4 regions of the Acidovorax sp. GW823-FHT01C06 genome follow, and region 1 is predicted to be linked to each of the others. Evidence: predicted binding sites of a transcription regulator. Region 1 holds the regulator's gene; each other region holds the start of a gene.
What was found. The regulator FNR, encoded in region 1, switches genes on or off when oxygen is low (the NO sensors DNR and NnrR bind a similar motif). The targets are predictions, from matches to a motif close to TTGATNNNNATCAA.
Positions count from the first base shown of each region.

Region 1 (4,768 bases):
CCGAATACAGCAAGCCACAGGGCATCAGCGCCCAGAGAAACCCCGCGGCAAGAATGCCTCCCGGGGCACGGACCAGAGGCCGCACGCGCTCCCACACGCCACGGCCCGCCTGCTCCACCCAGAGCGGCTGCCGCGCCTGGACCATCAGCATCAGCCCCCACGCCATCACCGCGACGTGCATCAAGGTCCACGCCGGGCGCAGTGCCATGGTCTGCTGAGTGAGCCACGCCAGGCTGTCCATGGCCAGGGCGGCCAGCCCGCCCGCCAGCGCATATCCTGTCAGGCGGCCCGCATGAAAGGCCACGGCCCGCCGGGCCACGCCACCGCGCGGTGCCCACCGCACCGCCTGCACCTTCGGGGGAGCCCCCTCCGCCGGCGCCCCGCCGCCGGGGGCGGATGCGCAGCCCGCGCTCCCCTGCCCCACCACGGCGCCACAAGGTGCCGAGCACATGGCCAGGCAATGGGACCCGCCAACGAGCCCCATCAACAAGGCAGTCGAGGCAACCGTTGCAAGCATGGGATTCAGATGATGCGTGAAAAACGCGCGCGGTTGCGGTCTGCCTGCAGATATCGGTCGAAAACCATGGCGATGCCGCGCACGAAGAACCAGCCCATGGCCGTGACCTCGACACCGTCGGGCCTCACCTTGACCAGCCCCTGCTCGGCCATGGTGTCGAGTTGCGCCAGTTCGGCGGAGAAATAGTGCCGAAAATCGAGAAGCCAGGCCTGTTCCATGGGCTCGAACAGCAGTTCTCCCTGGCACATCAAGGACATGATGACGGCGCGGCGCACGAGGTCGTCCCGCGTCAGGGCCAAGCCACGCACCACGGGCAGACGCCCCTGGTTCAGCAGGTCGTAGTACTCATCCAGGGTCTTGGCGTTCTGGCTGTAGGTGGCGCCGACCCTGCCAATGGCCGACACGCCCAGGCCGATCAGGTCGCAGTCGGGCTGGGTGCTGTAGCCCTGGAAGTTACGGTGCAGGCGGCCCTGCCGCTTGGCGACGGCCAGCGAGTCCTCCGGCAGCGCGAAGTGGTCCATCCCCACATACACATAGCCGGCGCCCATGAACGCGTCGAGCGAACGGGAGAGCATCGACACCTTGCCGGAGGCTGCGGGCAGTTCGGCGGAGAGGATGCGGCGCTGGGGCTTGAACCGCTCCGGCAGGTGGGCATAGGCATACAGCGCAATGCGATCAGGCCGCAACTGAACCACCTGCGCCAGCGTACGGTCGAACGACTCCGGCGTCTGGCGCGGCAACCCGTAGATCAGGTCCACATTGATCGATTCGAAGCCGAGCGAGCGCGCGGATTCCACCAGCGAAAACACCTGTTCGGCGGGCTGGATGCGGTGCACCGCCTTCTGGACCTCGGGGTCAAAATCCTGCACGCCAAAACTCAGCCGGTTGAATCCAAGCTCCGCGAGCACGGCAAGCCGGTCGGCATTGACGGTACGGGGGTCCACCTCGATCGAGTACTCCCCGCCCGGCGCCAGGGTGAAGCTGCGCTGGAGCATCGCCATGAGTTCCCGCAAGCCATCGTCCGACAGGAAGGTGGGAGTGCCGCCGCCCAGGTGCAGCTGGCTCACCACCTGGCCCGTGCCGCAGTGCGCCGTGTGCAGATCGATCTCGCGGCTGAGATAGCGCAGATAGACTTCAGCCCGGTCGTGGTGCTTGGTGATGATCTTGTTGCAGGCGCAGTAGTAGCACAGCGACTCGCAAAAGGGGATGTGCACATACAGGGACAAGGGCAGCGCCTTGGTCAGGGTGCCCATGCGGCGCTGCTCGAGGGCGAGGGCGTAGTCCTCCTGGCCGAAGGCTTCCACAAACCGGTCGGCCGTCGGATAGGAGGTATAGCGGGGGCCTGGTACGTCAAAACGGCGCAGCAGGTCAGGCGAAACAGCGGTCATGGGGCGAATCCTTGCGTACACCTTGACTGTGCCGTAAGCTGCTCCCCATGTCCTTGACATGAATCAAGTGATGGAGTGGCCGGAACAGCGACAATTTGATGCATGTCAGTCGCCTGCCCGCCCTCCAAGAGACTCCCTCTTCGGCCATCGGGCGGTATGCTCGAAACCTAACTCCGCCCTGTGCCTATGAACCCGCTCACCATCAAAGTCGCCTGTTCCAATTGCAACCTGCGCGAGCTGTGCATGCCGGTGGGCCTGAGCGAAGAGCAACTGCACCGCATCGACGAGGTCGTTGCAGTTCGCCGCAAGGTGAAGCGCGGCGGCACGCTGTTTCGCAATGGTGAGTCGTTCACCTCGCTTTATGCCATCCGCACCGGCTTTTTCAAGACCTGCGTGGCCACCGAGGACGGACGCGACCAAGTCACGGGGTTCCAGATGGCGGGCGAGATCATCGGCCTGGACGGCATCGTGAATGACCACCACACCTGCGATGCGGTGGCCCTGGAAGACGCCGAGGTCTGCGTCATGCCGTTTGACCGCATCGAGGAACTGTCCCGCGAGGTCACCGCGCTGCAGCACCACGTGCACAAGATCATGAGCCGCGAGATCGTGCGCGAACACGGCGTGATGCTGCTGCTGGGCAGCATGCGTGCCGAGGAGCGCCTGGCAGCGTTCCTGCTCAATCTGGTGCAGCGCCTGCACGCCCGCGGATTCTCGCAGTCCGAGCTGGTGCTGCGCATGACGCGCGAGGAGATCGGCAGCTACCTGGGCCTCAAGCTCGAGACCGTGAGCCGCACCTTCTCCAAGTTTGTGGAAGAAGGCATTGTCGAAGTCAAGCAGCGCCATGTCCGCATCCTCGAGACCGACGCGCTCAAGCGCATCGTGAACAACCAGTCCGCCTGCCACTGAGCAAGGCGAGCCAGGTCCGCCCGTCCCGGCAACGCCTTGCCACCGGAGCCCGGCCGGTGCGCTGTTCAAGGGCAGGATGATGTCTTTCGGCAATCATCAGGGCGCTCGCCTTCGGGCACGGGGCAGCGGTTGAGTTCAAAGGGCGACATTGCCAGCAGCGTGGTCAACGCGCTGGAGGCCATGGTGATGGCCCAGAACGCAAAGAACGCGAGCGTGTAGACGCCCTGGCGCGACAGGGCCAGCGGCTGCCCGAACCAATGCAGGTCCTGCGGGTCCACCATCGCAAAAACCAGCATCTCCATCGCGCCCGCCATCAGAAAGGCGGGCCATGCAATCCACATCAGGCGTTGCGTCCACATCGGGGTTGTCTCCTGGTAAGGCCGCGCAGACCCGCTGCTCGGCCAGGGGTTTCAGCGTGGCTGGTCCTGAACCGGTGTCGCCGCGTGGTTGCGGCCCTTCATAGCCGGGGCCAGGCTCTTCTCCGGAGCCTCCAGCGTCTTGTTGATTTCGATGCCCTGGCGGTAGTAGTCCTCGGCGACCACGGGGTCTGGCCGCGAAATCGCCAGCCACAGCGTGACAAAGCCCGCCACGATGACGATGGCAGGGCCGGCGATGATCAGCCAGACGTGGCCGAATTTCCACCAGGGCGCAGCGGTGGCGGGGGCGGAGCCGATGGCTGGATTGGATGGCATGGGTGCTTGCTCCTCAAAAATCTTCTCGGTCATACAACGTCCCCGGGGCCGTGCACCGGGGTGCACGTCGCCTCATCGGGGCACCAGGAATACGGACTTCTCGGTCACATGGGCCGCAGCGCCCACCGCCTGCACATCGAACTGCACGGCATGGGAGCCCGGGGGCGCGGAGCCATACGGTATCTGCAGGCGCACGGCCACCCACCGGGACTCCGCGGGGCCAATGTCCACCTCGGCTTCAGAGGCCACCTCCAGCCCGTCCAGGCCGCGGGCGCCGATGCGGTAGCGCTGGGGGCCTTCGGTGGCGTTCATGATCTGCAGGCGGTAGATATTCTCCAGCTTGCCGCCCGCCACGATGCGCGACAGGGCCGCGCGGTCGCGCACCACATCCACCTTGAGCGGCGTGCGGGTGACCAGGCTGGCCATCATGCCCACGCACAGTGCCACCAGCACGGCGGTGTAGATCAGCACGCGAGGCCGCAGGACGCGCCGCAGGATCTGCGACTGGCTCCAGCGCTGCGCCACGCCGTTCTGCGTGGAAAAGCGGATCAGCCCCCGGGGGTAGTGCATCTTGTCCATCACCGTGTTGCACGCATCCACGCACAGTCCGCAGCCAATGCACTCGTACTGCAGGCCCTTGCGGATATCGATGCCCACGGGACACACCTGCACGCACAGGGTGCAGTCAATGCAGTCACCCAGGCCCTTGGCCTTGTGGTCGATCGTCTTGTTGCGCGGGCCGCGCGGCTCGCCGCGTTCCACGTCATAGCTCACGATCAGGGTGTCCCGGTCGAACATCGCGCTCTGAAAGCGCGCGTAGGGGCACATGTACTTGCACACCTGCTCGCGCATGTAGCCCGCATTGCCATACGTGGCAAAGCCGTAGAACAGCACCCAGAATATCTGCCAGTTGCCCTGCAGCGCCAGCAGTTCCGCGCCGAGCTCACGAATGGGCACGAAATAGCCCACGAACGTGAACCCCGTCCACAGCGCCACGGTGATCCATACCACCTGTTTGAGAAACTTCTTGCGGATCTTCTCGAAGCTCCAGGGCCCGTTGTCCAGCCGCAACCGGGCACTGCGATCGCCTTCGATCTTGTGCTCGATCCACATGAACATTTCGGTGTAGACCGTCTGGGGACAGGCGAAACCGCACCACAGCCGCCCCGCCACGGCCGTGAACAGGAAAAGCGACAGCGCCGAGATGATGAGCAGGCCCGTGAGATAGATGAAGTCCTGCGGATAGAGCACCAGCCCGAAAA
Region 1 covers NZ_JBXAKN010000013.1:55,673-60,440, forward strand. Annotated here, with positions in the region: gene AC1RCS_RS22155 (sulfite exporter TauE/SafE family protein) at 1-517, opposite strand, end outside; gene hemN (oxygen-independent coproporphyrinogen III oxidase) at 523-1,905, opposite strand; gene fnr (fumarate/nitrate reduction transcriptional regulator Fnr) at 2,092-2,814, shown strand; gene AC1RCS_RS22170 (hypothetical protein) at 2,880-3,173, opposite strand; gene AC1RCS_RS22175 (FixH family protein) at 3,225-3,506, opposite strand; gene ccoG (cytochrome c oxidase accessory protein CcoG) at 3,579-4,768, opposite strand, start outside.

Region 2 (4,768 bases), on a different contig from region 1:
GCGACAACCTCGAGATCACCGGCGACGGCCTGAAGCCCGCGCAGTCGGGCCTCAGCGACAAGGCACCGCCGAACATCAAGATTCGCCGAGGTGCGGTGATCCGGGTCGTGAAGACCCCCAAGAACGCCTGGGAGATCACACAACTGCCTGAAGTCGAGGGCGCGTTCGTGGCCCTGGACCCGCGCAGCGGAGCCATCCGGGCCCTGGTGGGTGGGTTTGACTTTGACAAGAACAAGTTCAATCACGCGGCCCAGGCGTGGCGCCAGCCGGGGTCTAGCTTCAAGCCCTTCATTTATTCCGCGGCGCTGGAAAAGGGGTTCACGCCCGCTACGGTCATCAATGACGCCCCGCTGTTCTTTGACGCCGGCGTCACGGGCGGCCAGCCGTGGGAGCCCAAGAACTACGACGGAAAGTACGACGGGCCGATGAGCATGCGCACCGGCCTGGCCAAGTCCAAGAACATGATCTCGATCCGGATCCTGCAGGCCGTGGGCCCCAAGACGGCCCAGGAATGGGTGTCGCGTTTTGGCTTCGATGCGGAAAAGCACCCGGCCTACCTCACGATGGCCCTGGGCGCCGGTTCGGTCACGCCGCTGCAGATGGCGACCGCCTATTCCGTGTTCGCCAATGGCGGATACCGTGTGAATCCCTGGCTGATCGCCAAGGTCACGGACCACAAGGGCCGCGTGATCTCGGAAACCACGCCACCGGTGACCAGCGAGCAGCCCCGTGCCATCGACGCCCGCAACGCCTTCATCATGAACAGCCTCCTTCAGGAGGTGACACGGTCCGGCACCGCCGCGCGCGCGCAATCCACGCTCAAGCGCCCGGACCTTTACGGAAAGACCGGCACCACCAATGATTCGGTCGACGCCTGGTTCGCCGGCTACCAGCCTACCATCGCCGCCGTGACCTGGATTGGTTACGACACGCCCCGCAACCTCGGAAGCCGCGAAACCGGGGGCGGGCTCAGCCTGCCAGTATGGATCAATTTCATGGAACGGGCGCTCAAGGGTGTGCCGGTCATGGAACCCACGGTGCCGGCTGGCGTCGTCAACGTCGGCGGGGAGTGGTTCTACGAGGAGTACGCCCGCCACAGCGGCATCTCCAGTGTGGGCATTGATGATCGCTCTGCGTCACCGGCGGTGGCCCCGCACGCACCGCCCCCGGCGGAGGAGCGAAACCGCATCCTGGACCTGTTCCGCAACTGACACGGCCGGGACTATCAGAGGCCCAGCCTGGGGGGCCGCAAGCTTGAGCCAGGCTGAGGCGGTTTCCCTAGGCCGAGAACTGCAGCGGCAGGCCCGCTTGCCGGGCTGCATCGCGGCTCAGGCAGTCAAAGAACTCTCCCGCGCCCTTGGTGTCTTGCCATGCCTGGCCATCGAAACGGTAATGGTAGCCACCGGAGCGGGCCGCCATCCAGACCTCGTGGAGCGGCTTTTGGAGATTGATCACGATCTGGCTGCGGTTGGGGAAGGTCAGCGTCACCATGCCCCCCGAGCGCTGGGCGTCTACATCGGCCTCGGTCGCGTCGTTGATGCGATCACAACTGCGCTCGACGGCCAGAAGCAGTTTTTCGGCGTGGTCCAGGAATTCAAGGTCGGTCATTACAATTTGCGCATGTTGATAGCTTCCCAAATTCTAGTCAGGACGCTTGTCCTTGCCGCCAGTACGGCGGCCCTTGCGGGCTGCGGCCAGCGAGGCCCCCTGTATCTTCCCAGCAGCCCCGCGGCTGCACAGCGCGCAACCCTTCCGCAGACCCTGACACCCAGCGTCGGCACGACCACGCCCGCCCAGGCACCGGCGGCTGCCGCGTCGCAGCCGCGTTAAGCCGCGGCGAATCGCCGGCAGGGGCCTGCGGCCCACCTGGCTGCCACTACCAATGCCGAGGTGCTTGATTTCCATCAAGGACACCTCGAAGGGTCAATCGTACAGTCCGTGCTTTATCGCACTGCAGGATGGCCATGGCCCTGGAACTCTACCGCGACAAGAATCACGCTTGTCTGATGTTCACCGACCTCATCGAGGAAGACGGCCAGGCCGTGCAGGCCAACCAGTTCCTGATCGTGGACGACGACACGGGCGCCATCATCGATCCCGGCGGCAATCTCGCTTTCAACGAGCTGTTCATGGGAATGACCAAGCATTTCCCGCCACACAAGCTGTCGTACCTGATCGCCTCGCACGCGGACCCGGACATCATTGCCTCGCTGGACCGGTGGATGACCAGCACCAAGGCAGACTTGGTGATCTCGCGCGTGTGGGAGCGTTTCGCCCCGCACTTCACCAAGGTCGGCAAGACGGAGAACCGGGTCATCGGGGTGCCCGACAGCGGCGGCCACCTGCCGCTGGGCCGCCATGAACTGGTGCTGCTGCCTGCGCATTTCATGCATTCCGAAGGCAATTTCCATTTCTACGACCCGGTCAGCCGCATCCTGTTCACGGGCGATCTGGGGGTGTCCATGATGTCCGGTGCCGAGGCACGCGTGCCGGTGACCGACCTCAAGGCGCACATCCCGCGCATGGAGGGGTTTCACCGCCGCTACATGGTCTCCAACAAGATCCTGCGGCTGTGGGTGCGCATGGCGCGGCAGCTCGATATTTCCATGCTCGTTCCGCAGCACGGCGCGCCGATCATCGGCAAGCAGGCCATCAGCGACTTCATGGACTGGATCGAGAACCTGATGTGCGGCATCGACCTGTTCGACGACCGGGCCTACCAATTGCCCACCAGCTACATCGATCCGGTGACCCGGCAGCTGCGGCCCGGGCTGGGGCGGTAGCACGGGCCGTTTGCTCGATCTTCAATAAAAACAGGGCCTGGCGCTTTACTGGCAAGCGCAGGTAGCTATATATTTTATAGCAATCGATCTAGCATCCATCCGCATTGCGTTACCGGGCCCCAGCGGCCGTCCGGCGGGGAGCCGCCGCCCCCTGCGCCGCCTGCCGCTTGCGCAGCCGGTGCCACAGCCGCCAGCCGAGCAGGGCCGCGAGCACCACCGCGTAGACCGCCACCTCGCCAAAATCGTTCTTGCCCGCGCGCATCCAGAAAAAATGCAGGATGGCCAGCCCCGCCACCGCGTACACGCTGCGGTGCAGGGCCTGCCAGCGCCTTGCACCCAGCGCCTTGATGGCGCGGTTGAACGACGTGGCGGCGAGCAGCGTGAGCACCAGCAGCGCCAGGGACCCCACCAGGATGAAGGGCCGCTTGACGATGTCGCGCACGATGTCGGCCACATCAAAGCCCATGTCGAACCAGGCGTAGCTCAGCAGGTGCAGCAACCCATAGAAGAACACGAACAGCCCCAGCATGCGCCGAAAGCGCGCGAGCTGGGGCGTGGAGGCGAGCACGCGCAGCGGTGTCACCGCCAGCACCAGGCACAACGCGCGCAGCGTCCAGTCGCCCGTGGCGCGGATCAGGGCTTCGGCAGGGTTGGCCCCCAGTTCGTTGGCGGCCGCGGCATACACCAGCCAGGCCAGCGGAAGCAGGCACAGCACGAACACCACGGGCTTGGCGGCAGGATGGAGCAGCAGTTTTCGCATGGGGGCAAGGGCCGGGCCGGGCTTTCGCCACCGGACGTGACGGCGAAGCCGGGCGGACGCGGCGGTCAGTAGAACTTCTTGAGGTCCATGCCCGCGTACAGCTGCCCCACCTGGGCTTCGTAGCCGTTGAACATCAGCGTCTTGCGCTTCTTGGCAAAGAGGCCGTCTTCGCCAATGCGCCGTTCGGTGGCCTGGCTCCATCGGGGGTGGTCCACCTCGGGGTTCACGTTGGAGTAGAAGCCGTACTCCTGTTTGGCCGCCTTGTTCCACGCCGTGCCTGGCTCCTTCTCGACAAAACGGATCTTGACGATGCTCTTGGCACTCTTGAATCCATATTTCCAGGGCACCACCAGGCGCACCGGCGCGCCATTCTGGTTGGGCAGCACTTCGCCGTACATGCCGAACGCCAGCAGCGTCAGCGGGTGCATGGCCTCGTCCAGGCGCAAGCCCTCCACATAGGGCCAGTCAAGCACGCGCGAGCCGACAAACGGCATGGTGGCCTTGTCGGCCAGCGTCACGAATTCCACATACTTGGCGCTGCCTTGCGGCTCCACCCGCTTGATCAGTTCGGACAGCGAATAGCCCACCCATGGAATCACCATCGACCAGCCCTCCACGCAGCGCAGCCGGTAGATGCGCTCTTCCTGGGCACTGAGCTTGAGCAGGTCTTCAATGCCGTACTTGCCAGGCTTCTTCACCAGCCCTTCGACTTCCACGGTCCATGGCGTGGTCTTCAGGGTGTGAGCGTTGCGGGCGGGGTCGGCCTTGTCGGTGCCGAACTCATAGAAGTTGTTGTAGGTGCTCGCGTCCTTGTAGTCGGTGAGCTTTTCCATCGAGATGGCGCCCGGCACGGTGGACTTCGCACTGGCCAGCGCCGCCAGCTTGCCAGGACGCGCGACAGTGCCCTGCTGTGCCAGCGCCTCGCGCCCGGCCCAGGCGGCCAGTGCCGCGCCCGCCGCCCCGCCGGCCATCAGCCGGAGCATCCTGCGCCGCTCCTCGTACACCGAGCGGGGCGTGATCTCGGAGGAATGCGGGTGGTTGAAACCCGGTTCGCGGGATGGAATCAGCATGGGTGTCTCCGGTGGTTCTCGGTTGAAACGGACTCTGCGATAGAGCGGAACAACTGCTAGTTCGTTCCCTGGGCCGTTCAGGTTACACCGAAGACACAATAGTTGCAGGCGCCGCCTGCCTGCCGGGCAGAGGCGTGCGGGCAGCCGCGGGCCTA
Region 2 covers NZ_JBXAKN010000001.1:1,007,201-1,011,968, reverse strand. Annotated here, with positions in the region: gene AC1RCS_RS04570 (penicillin-binding protein 1A) at 1-1,211, shown strand, start outside; gene cyaY (iron donor protein CyaY) at 1,279-1,608, opposite strand; gene lptM (LPS translocon maturation chaperone LptM) at 1,621-1,830, shown strand; gene AC1RCS_RS04555 (oxygen-binding di-iron domain-containing protein) at 1,965-2,783, shown strand; gene msrQ (protein-methionine-sulfoxide reductase heme-binding subunit MsrQ) at 2,893-3,543, opposite strand; gene msrP (protein-methionine-sulfoxide reductase catalytic subunit MsrP) at 3,609-4,613, opposite strand; gene ccsB (c-type cytochrome biogenesis protein CcsB) at 4,766-4,768, opposite strand, start outside.
Region 2: AC1RCS_RS04555 (oxygen-binding di-iron domain-containing protein) is a predicted target of FNR. The motif match lies at 1,895-1,908, and genes of this name have one in related genera.

Region 3 (4,768 bases), on a different contig from region 1:
CAGCCGAGCAACTGGCCCGTGGCGTCGAAGGCCCCCAGGAAGAACTGGCCGGATTCCAGGGTGCCAAAGCGCGTCACGTACTCGCTGGCATCGCGGCCCACCGAGGATTCGTAGTCGGAGGTGAACGCATCCGGCGCGGTGCGCAGCGCCTCGTCGCGCAGGGCCTTGTAGGCCACGGCATCCGCGGCGGCCAAGGGGCGGATCTGTACGGAACTGGTGGCCGGAAACGGGCGCGTGTTCATGGCGGTTGGGGGGCGCGTCAAGCCTGTGAGGCCTGTGGGGCCTGCGGTGTGCTGGTGCTCTCCAGCGCGTGCAGCTCGGCCAGCGTATTGGCGTTGAAGAAGGCCTTGGGGTCATCGCCCGGCTGGTCGAAGGGCACGATGGCGCAGTGGTGCTGGCCCGTCCAGGCGTCGATCTTGCGGCCGCCGGCCTGGGTGAAGGCGACCAGGCTTTCGAGCAGGTCCACGCGCAGCAGGCAGAACACCGGCTGGGTGCGCACGCTGGTGCGGCCCGTGCCATCGTCTTCGGGCGCTGCGGCCATGGCGATGTCGGCGTCCTGGGCGTCTGCCGCGGCCGCCAGGCGCTGGGCCAGGTCCAGCGGGAACAGCGGGGTGTCGCAGGGCACCGTCAGCAGCCAGGGTGTTTCGCAACGCTCCAGCCCCGTCAGAAAGCCCGCCAGCGGGCCGGCATAGTCGGCCAGCACATCGGGCCACACGGGGGCGCCAAACGCCTCGTAGGCCGCGAGGTTGCGGTTGGCATTGACCATGGTGGCGCCGGTCTGCATCTGCAGCCGCATCAGCGTGTGCAGCGCCAGCGGCAGGCCGCGAAAGTTCTGCAGGCCTTTGTCGACGCCGCCCATGCGGCTGCCGCGTCCGCCTGCGAGCACGAGGCCGGTGATGTCTTGGGTTTCGATCATGGGGGTGGGCGATGGGGTGAAAAGCAGGGTGCTACAGCGGCTGCCGGGCACGCAGCGCGGTCAGTTGCAGGCACGAAAGGACGGCCGTGCAGGCCAGCAGGCCCAGGGACACGGGTTGCGCGAACGCCCCGTGCCCCAGCGCAAAGAACAGGCCGTGGATCGCCACGGTCAAGGCTCCCAGGCAGGGCATGAGCTTGTAGAAGGCCAGGGCCGAACGGCCGTCGCCCCGGGCGACCTGCGCCTGGGCATACAGCACCAGCGCAATGATGGGCAGGTTGAGCAGCAGGTTGACCTGGTTGCCGCCGGGAATGTGGAACAGCTCCCACTCATGCCAGTACGCGGCATCGATCTGGTGCGTGACCAGGACGGTGGCATTGGCCAGGAACAGTGCGCGGTGCGTGGATTGAAGGGGCATGGGGTGGGTGTGGGCAAGAGGTGAAGGCCGCGGCCACCCATGGTGCCTGAAAACCGTCGGCGCCCGGACCATGGCGCGGGGCGGGGGCTCCGCAGGGCCGAGATGCACGGGGCCTGCCTCACCGCTAGCCGCCGATATAGCTCATCTCCACCCGCCGCGCGCCACCCTGTGTGGTGTCCGCCGGCAGGCTGCTGCGCAGCTCCGAATAGCGGTCGCCGCGCTGTTGCCAGATGGGCGCGATGGCCGAGGCGATCGCTTCGTCGCTGGCGCCGCCGCGCAGCAGGGTGCGCAGGTCGTAGCCCTCCGAGGCAAACAGGCACAGGTAGAGCTTGCCCTCGGTGGACAGGCGCGCGCGGTTGCAGTCGTGGCAGAAGGCCTGGGTCACGCTGCTGATCACGCCCACCTCGCCCAGGGCGGGGTCGTACTGGCCTTGTGCGTTGGCATAGCCCCAGCGCTCGGCGGTCTCGCCGGGGCTGCTGGGGTCGAGCTGCACCAGCGGCAGCTCGGCGCGCAGGCGTTCGATCAGCTCGGCCGAGGGCAGCACCTCGTCCATGCGCCAGCCGTTGGTGGCGCCCACGTCCATGTACTCGATGAAACGCAGCGTGGTGCCCGTGCCGCGAAAGTGGCGCGCCATGGGCAAGATTTCATGGTCGTTGGTGCCGCGCTTGACCACCATGTTGACCTTGATGTGCGACAGGCCCGCCGCGTGCGCGGCTTCGATGCCCGCCAGCACGTCGGCCACCGGAAAGTCCACATCGTTCATGCGGCGAAAGATCGTGTCGTCCAGTCCGTCCAGGCTCACGGTCACGCGGTTCAGGCCCGCATCCTTCAAGGCCTGGGCCTTGCGCGCCAGCAGCGACCCGTTGGTGGTGAGGGTGAGATCGGGCGCCAGGCCGTCCACCGTGCGCAGCTGGGCCAGCTGGGCCACCAGCGCTTCCAGGTTCTTGCGCAGCAGGGGCTCGCCGCCGGTCAGGCGGATCTTGCGCACGCCGTGCGCCAGGAACAGCCGCGCCAGCCGGGTGATCTCCTCGAAGCTCAGCAAGGCACCGTGCGGCAGGTAGGGGTAGTCCTTGTCGAACACTTCCTTGGGCATGCAGTAGTTGCAGCGGAAGTTGCAGCGGTCCGTCACGCTGATGCGCAGGTCGCGCAGCGGGCGGCCCCGGGTGTCGGTGAGTTGGCCCGTGGGGGCCACCGGGTGCGTGGGCACCCGCGCCGCCAGTGCGGCGATGCGTTGGTCCACCAGGGGAATCACACGTTCGGCCATGGGGTGATTTTGCCGCAAGGGGCCCCGCGGAGGGGCAAGCCCCTGCGCGCGGAGTTGATCGCGGTCAAGTTCTGCCCCGGCGGCGGCGTGGCCCGCCTTTGACATGGCGCAGGGCGCTCTGGATGTTGCATTGCAACAATACGGCATCCGATTTCAGGGGATTCCCATGCCAGTTCGTGAGTTCTTCGCCGACGCCCTGCCATGCCAGCGCCGCGTGGCGGTTCAATGGGTGGCGGCGGGCATCCTGCTGCCCACCTGGGGCCACAGTGCCCAGGCGCAGATAGGGCTGTCGGGGGCCATCAACTATGCGGGCTGGTTCCGCGCCCTGTCGCAGCGGATGGCCAAGGCCTATTGCCAGCAGTACCTGCAGGTGCTGCCGGGGGCGGCGGTGGATGTGATGGGGCTGGCGCGCAAGATGGTGCAGTCGGGCGGCAGCGAACTGGCGCGGGGCCTGCAGTCGGGGCGCTGGCCGGCCGACGTGGGGCGCCAGCTGGAAGAAGTGCAAAAGCAGTTTGCCCTGCTCAACCAGTTGACCGCCGTGCCAGCCACCCAGACGGCGCTGGTGGTGGCGGCGTCCGACCAAGCCGACCGCACGCTGCTGGTTTCCCAGGCCGTGACCGAGTCGATCGAGAGGCTGGCGCAGGCCCCCAGCGCGCGGCTGGTGAACCTGGCGGGCCGCCAGCGCATGCTGTCGCAGCGCCTGGCCAAGAACTACTTTCTGCACGCGGCCAAGGTGGAGTCCAAGGTGGTGCAGGCGCAACTGGCCTCCGACGCCGCCGACTTCCGCCAGGCACTGCAGACGTTGAAGGCGGCGCCGGTGTCCACCCCCGCCATCCGCAACGAGCTGGAGCTGGCCGACTCGCAGTGGCTGTTCTTTGAATCGGCCCTGCGCCGCCCGGCCGATGACGTGGGGCTCAACGCCGTGGCCACCACCAGCGAGCGCCTGCTGGGCGTGATGGACAAGCTCACCAACCTGTACGAGGCAGCCCTGCGCGAGGTGCTGGGCTGAGCGTCCGGGGGCAATCCGGCCATCCGGCCCCCCATCAGCCGCTGCAGGCCGCGTGCTGCGTGAAGTCCGCCAGGCGGCAATCGCGCCCCACCAGCACCAGCCGGGTGTCCAGCGCGTCGAAGAATCCCGGGGGTGGTGGCAGGGGCAGGCGCTGCACGCGTTTGTGCGCGTCGATGCGCACCGCCGCCAGCTCATAGTCGCGCGCCAGGGCCATCCACAGGCCGTGGGCCCCGGCGGACTGGCGTGCCCCGGTCATGAGGCTGCGGCCCGAGTCCAGCCACCAGCGGTAGATGGCGGAGGCAATGCCCATGCGGCGGTAGCCGTCCACCACCTTGGTGTGGGGCGCGCGCAGGTGGCGGTCGGTGCGGCGGTCCACCTCGACCAGCCGGTTGAACACGGTGTAGGCCACGATGCGGTTGCGCTGCGGGTCGATGGCGTAGACAAAATACTCGCCGTCGGCTTCGCGCAGGCGCAACTCCAGCCCGTGCAGGCGCAGGGGCAGCGCACGCATCGCGTCGCGGGTGCGGTGGTTGGTGCGGATGCGTTCGTGCAGTGCGTCGAACTCGCGCTGGATGTCGCGGCCCGACAGGTCCACGTCGATGCGCAGTTCGGTCAGCAGGTGGCCCAGCGCACCCAGCCAGCCCCGGCCGGCCGGGGCACCGGGGGCGATGCGGGGCGCGAGGTGCAAGGCGCAGGCCCCGGGCATCATGGCGTGTGCCCCTGGCCATCGGTCCAGCAGCCGCTCAGCAGGCGCGCGGGCTGCTCACGGGCGCACACCCGGGCGCTGTGGGGCCAGTCGGGCAGCGGCACCACCAGGCCGGCGTACACGCCATAGGCTTCACCCGCCGCGATGGTTTCCCCCGCCGACAGGCTTTCGCCCGCGCGGATGGCCCCTCCTGCGTGGATGCGCCCGCCCGCGCGCACGCCCGAGCCCACCTGCAGGTGGCCGCGGCAGTCCACGTCGCCCGCCACCTGCAGGCCGTGCGTGGCCTGCACGGCCGCGTCGCCGTGCAGGTGGCCGCCCACCTTGATGCCTCCGCCGCCGTCCAGGGCGCCTGCCACGCGCAGGTCCTGGCCCACGGTGCAGTGGCCGCCGATGTGGGCCGAGGCGCCAGCGTCCAGCTCGCCGCCCACGCGCAGGCCGCCCGTGCACTGCAGCCGCTG
Region 3 covers NZ_JBXAKN010000008.1:134,233-139,000, reverse strand. Annotated here, with positions in the region: gene AC1RCS_RS17170 (GNAT family N-acetyltransferase) at 1-242, opposite strand, end outside; gene mobA (molybdenum cofactor guanylyltransferase MobA) at 260-916, opposite strand; gene AC1RCS_RS17160 (DUF6713 family protein) at 948-1,331, opposite strand; gene moaA (GTP 3',8-cyclase MoaA) at 1,456-2,595, opposite strand; gene AC1RCS_RS17150 (type IV pili methyl-accepting chemotaxis transducer N-terminal domain-containing protein) at 2,762-3,604, shown strand; gene AC1RCS_RS17145 (hypothetical protein) at 3,639-4,313, opposite strand; gene AC1RCS_RS17140 (bactofilin family protein) at 4,310-4,768, opposite strand, start outside.
Region 3: AC1RCS_RS17150 (type IV pili methyl-accepting chemotaxis transducer N-terminal domain-containing protein) is a predicted target of FNR. The motif match lies at 2,650-2,663, and genes of this name have one in related genera.

Region 4 (4,768 bases), on a different contig from region 1:
GAGTACGTGCCTTTCGTGGCCGTCGGCGATGCCAACGGAGACGGCCACCTGGACATCCTGGCGCTGGTGCAGAACACCTCGGCCAGCCCGATCCTCCTGACCGGGGACGGCACGGGAAACTTTTCACGCCGCGGGGTGGGCTCCCCCGGATGGTTCTCGAGCGCTGCCATCGTGGATGCCACGGGCGATGGACGGGCGGACCTGGTGCTCGCGCGCTCCAGCGGCACCATTGTGGTGTGGCCCGGCCTCGCCGGTGGCGGGTTCGGCTTCAACGCAGGGGGCCAGGAGTACTCGGTGGGTGATGACGAAAGCACCCTGGCGGTGGCCGATTTCAACGGCGACGGCCACCCGGACATTGCCGTGGCCAACGGGTGGGGCGGGCGAATGGTCCGGTTGCTGGGAGACGGCGCGGGCCGCTTTGCCGCCGCACGCAGCTACGGCATCCCCGAGCGGGACGCGCGCGCGGTGGCGGTGGCCGACTTCAACGAGGACGGGCGGATCGACCTGGCCGTCGCCTACGCGGATGAATCCAGTGTCTGGATCCTGCGGGGCGATGGCCAGGGCGGCTTCGTGTTGTCCACGCGGCTCGATACCGGGGCGCAGGTGCGCGCGCTGGCCGCTGGCGACCTCGACGGGGATGGCCACGCGGACCTGGCGGTGGTCAGCGAAACCGACCGGAGCGTCATGGTCTATCTGGGCCGGGGGGCGGGCGACTTCTCCCTGGCGGGCCAGGGTTTCTTTACCGGGCTGTCGCCCAGGTCGATCGTCACCGGGACATTTCGCGGGCCGGGCTACCCTGCCCATGCTGCCGTGTGGGCGCTGGAGACGACCAGCTCGCTCGAAGCCATCCGATGGGTGGGCGTCACGCCCCAAGGCGCCGTCGACATGCTGGACATGACGGTGTGGCAGGGCGTGCGGGGCTTCGCGCCGGTCGATGTCAACCAGGATGGGCGCACCGACCTGGTGGCCGCGACCTCGGCGGGCACCGTGGGCACTTCGCTGTCCGCCGCTTCGCAGCCGCTGGAGCCGGTCTACCTGCCAGTCTCGGCCGGCCCGCTCGGCGCGGTCGCGGGGTGGGGCGTCGCGGGGCGGGCGGGGGTGTTCACGGCCGCCGGCACGCAGATCGCGTCTCTGGCCGCGGCGCCCGGGCAGGCGATGGGCGTGGTGGGACAGTACGGCGCAGGGCTCGCGGCCAAGGCGCTCGCGGCCGCGGATTTCGATGGCGACGGGCTGCCCGACGTGGTGGGCGCCGACGCGTCGGGTGGGATCGCCATCCTGCGCGGGCAGGCCGGGGTGGGCGCTCTGGGCCTGCCTGTCGCGCGGTTCGCCGGAGGCACGGCCGAGCAGATGGCGGTGGCCGATTTCAATGGCGACGGCAGGCCGGACGTCGCCATTGCCAACGGTATCGCGGGCATCACGGTGCTGATGAATGCCTCCCCGTCGGCCGATGCCGCATTGGCCTCCCTGGCGCTGTCGCAGGGTGTCCTCAGCCCCGCGTTCCAGCCGCAGGTAGTGGCGTATGCGGCTGGCGTGCCGCATGCGGTGACCGCGCTTTCCCTGACGCCCGTCGCCGCCGATGCCGGGGCCTCCATCACCGTGAACGGCACGCCCGTGGCCAGCGGCTCCGCGACGCCGCCCCTGGCCCTGGTGCCGGGTACCAATGTGATCCAGGTGGAGGTGCTCGCGCAGAACGGCGTGGCCCGCCGGACGTACACCATCACCGTGGTCCGCGACCAGACGGTCCGGCACGCGGTCACGGCCCTGGCGGGCTCGGGTGGCAGCATCGGCCCGGCCGGCACGGTCGACGTGGCGCAGGGACAGACGCAGGCCTTCACCGTCACGCCCGGCGCGGGTTACCGCATCGCGTCCGTGGCGGGCTGTGGCGGCAGCCTGGCCGGTAGCACCTACACCACGGCAGCGGTGACGGCCGCCTGCACCGTGCAGGCGCGTTTTGAAACCCTGCCCACACCCACGAACACCGGATCGGGGCCCGTCAACGTGGGCGTGGTGGATGGCAGCACGGGCTGCCAGCTGGACCTGGCGGGCACCGGCCCGGTGGCGGCGCCGGCGCCGTACCCCGGCGCCACCTTGCCGCACGGGGCGTTCCGCCTGCGGCTCATCCATTGCCAGCCGGGTGAGACGGTGCGTGTGGCGGTGACCTTTCCAGACCTCACGGGCTTCACCGTGAAGAAGTACGGGCCCACACCCGACAGCCCTTCCTCCAGCCGATACTACGACCCCGTGAACCTGCAGATCAGCGGCAACACCGTGACCTACGATGTGACGGACGGTGGCTGGGGGGACGACAGCTTTGGCGCGCAGGATGGCACCATCAACGACCCTGTCGTCCCCGTGCTGCTGGCGCCTGGCCCGGTGGCGATCCCCACGCTGTCGGCCGGGGGCCTGGGTGGGCTGGCTGCCCTTCTGGGGTTGCTGGCCTTGCGGGGCGGCCGGCGCACGGCCCTGCGGGCCCACTGGGCCGGTACCTGGTCCGGAGTTTCGAGAGAAATCAGCCGCTAGCGCTTGATGGTAAAGCGCTGGCAGCTATAAAAATGGTAGCTAATGGGGAAGCCATCGGCTGGATGATTCGCTGACGCAGGTCAATCGGTGGGCGGGGGCAGTGTCTTGAAATCAGGCACACCCCGCCTCAAGTGCTCTGCAATTCGGAGGACATCCACCATGCGTCTCGACAAATTCACCACCAAGTTCCAGGAAGCCCTGAGCGATGCCCAGAGCATCGCCCTGGGCAATGACCACGCCTACATCGAGCCCGTGCACATGCTCGTGGCCATGCTCAAGCAGGACGACGGCCCCAAGGCGCTGCTGCAGCGTGCGGGCGCCAATGTGCCCGGCCTGCTGGCTGCGGCCGAGGCCGCCGTCAAGCGCCTGCCCCAGGTGCAGGGCAACGAGCAGGTGCAGGGCGGCCCGGAGCTCGGCCGCGTGCTGCAGGCCACCGAGAAGGAGGCCATCAAGCGCGGCGACCAGTTCATCGCCAGCGAGCTGTTCCTGCTGGCCGTGATCGACAGCAAGGGCGAGGCCGCCAAGATCGCCAAGGACAACGGCCTGACGCGCAAGAGCCTGGAAGCCGCCATCGATGCCGTGCGCGGCGGCCAGAAGATGGACAGTGCCGAGGCCGAGGGCCAGCGCGGCGCCCTGGCCAAGTACTGCATCGACCTGACCGAGCGCGCGCGCATCGGCAAGCTCGACCCCGTGATCGGCCGCGACGACGAGATCCGCCGCGCCATCCAGGTGCTGCAGCGCCGCACCAAGAACAACCCGGTGCTCATCGGCGAGCCCGGCGTGGGCAAGACGGCCATCGTCGAAGGCCTGGCCCAGCGCATCGTGGCCGGCGAGGTACCCGAGTCGCTCAAGAACAAGCGCGTGCTGTCGCTGGACATGGCGGCGCTGCTCGCGGGCGCCAAGTTCCGCGGCGAGTTCGAGGAGCGCCTGAAGACCGTGCTGAACGAATTGGCCAAGGACGAGGGGCAAACAATAGTCTTCATCGACGAGCTGCACACCATGGTGGGCGCGGGCAAGGCCGAGGGCGCGATGGATGCGGGCAACATGCTCAAGCCAGCGCTTGCGCGCGGCGAGCTGCACTGCGTGGGCGCGACCACGCTCGACGAGTACCGCAAGTACATCGAGAAGGACGCCGCGCTGGAGCGGCGCTTCCAGAAGATCCTCGTGGGCGAACCCACCGTGGAGGCGACCATCGCCATCCTGCGCGGCCTGCAGGAAAAGTACGAGGTGCACCACGGCGTGGACATCACCGACCCGGCCATCGTGGCCGCGGCCGAGCTGTCCAACCGCTACATCACCGACCGCTTCCTGCCCGACAAGGCGATTGACCTCATCGACGAGGCCGCGTCCAAGATCAAGATCGAGATGGACTCCAAGCCCGAGGTGATGGACAAGCTCGACCGCCGCCTGATCCAGCTGCAGATCGAGCGCGAAGCGGTGCGCCGCGAGAAGGATGAGTCCTCGCAAAAGCGCTTTGCGCTCATCGAGGAAGAGATCGCCAAGCTGCAAAAGGAAATCGCCGACTACGACGAGATCTGGCAGTCCGAAAAAGCCCAGGCGCAGGGCAGCGCGCACGTGCGCGAGGCCATCGACAAGCTCAAGTTCCAGATCGAGGAATTCACCCGCAAGGGCGACTTCAACAAGGTGGCCGAGCTGCAGTACGGCAAGCTGCCCGACCTGGAAAAGCAGCTGAAGGAAGCGCAGGCGCAGGAGGATGGCAAGGACGGCGCCCCCGCCACCCGCCGCCTGCTGCGCACACAGGTGGGTGCCGAAGAAATTGCCGAGGTGGTGAGCCGCGCCACGGGCATTCCGGTGGCCAAGATGATGCAGGGCGAAAAGGACAAGCTCCTGCTGATGGAGGCCAAGCTGCATGAACGCGTGGTGGGCCAGGAGGAGGCGATCGCCGCCGTGGCCAACGCCATCCGCCGTTCGCGCTCGGGCCTGAGTGACCCCAACCGCCCCACGGGCTCGTTCCTGTTCCTGGGCCCCACGGGCGTGGGCAAGACCGAGCTGTGCAAGGCGCTGGCGGGCTTTCTGTTCGACAGCGAGGACCACCTGGTGCGCATCGACATGAGCGAGTTCATGGAAAAGCACTCGGTGGCCCGCCTGATCGGCGCGCCGCCCGGCTACGTGGGCTACGAGGAGGGTGGCTACCTCACGGAGGCCGTGCGCCGCAAGCCCTACAGCGTGCTGCTGCTCGACGAGGTGGAGAAGGCCCACCCGGATGTGTTCAACGTGCTGCTGCAGG
Region 4 covers NZ_JBXAKN010000002.1:261,210-265,977, reverse strand. Annotated here, with positions in the region: gene AC1RCS_RS06745 (IPTL-CTERM sorting domain-containing protein) at 1-2,520, shown strand, start outside; gene clpB (ATP-dependent chaperone ClpB) at 2,680-4,768, shown strand, end outside.
Region 4: clpB (ATP-dependent chaperone ClpB) is a predicted target of FNR. The motif match lies at 2,591-2,604, and genes of this name have one in related genera.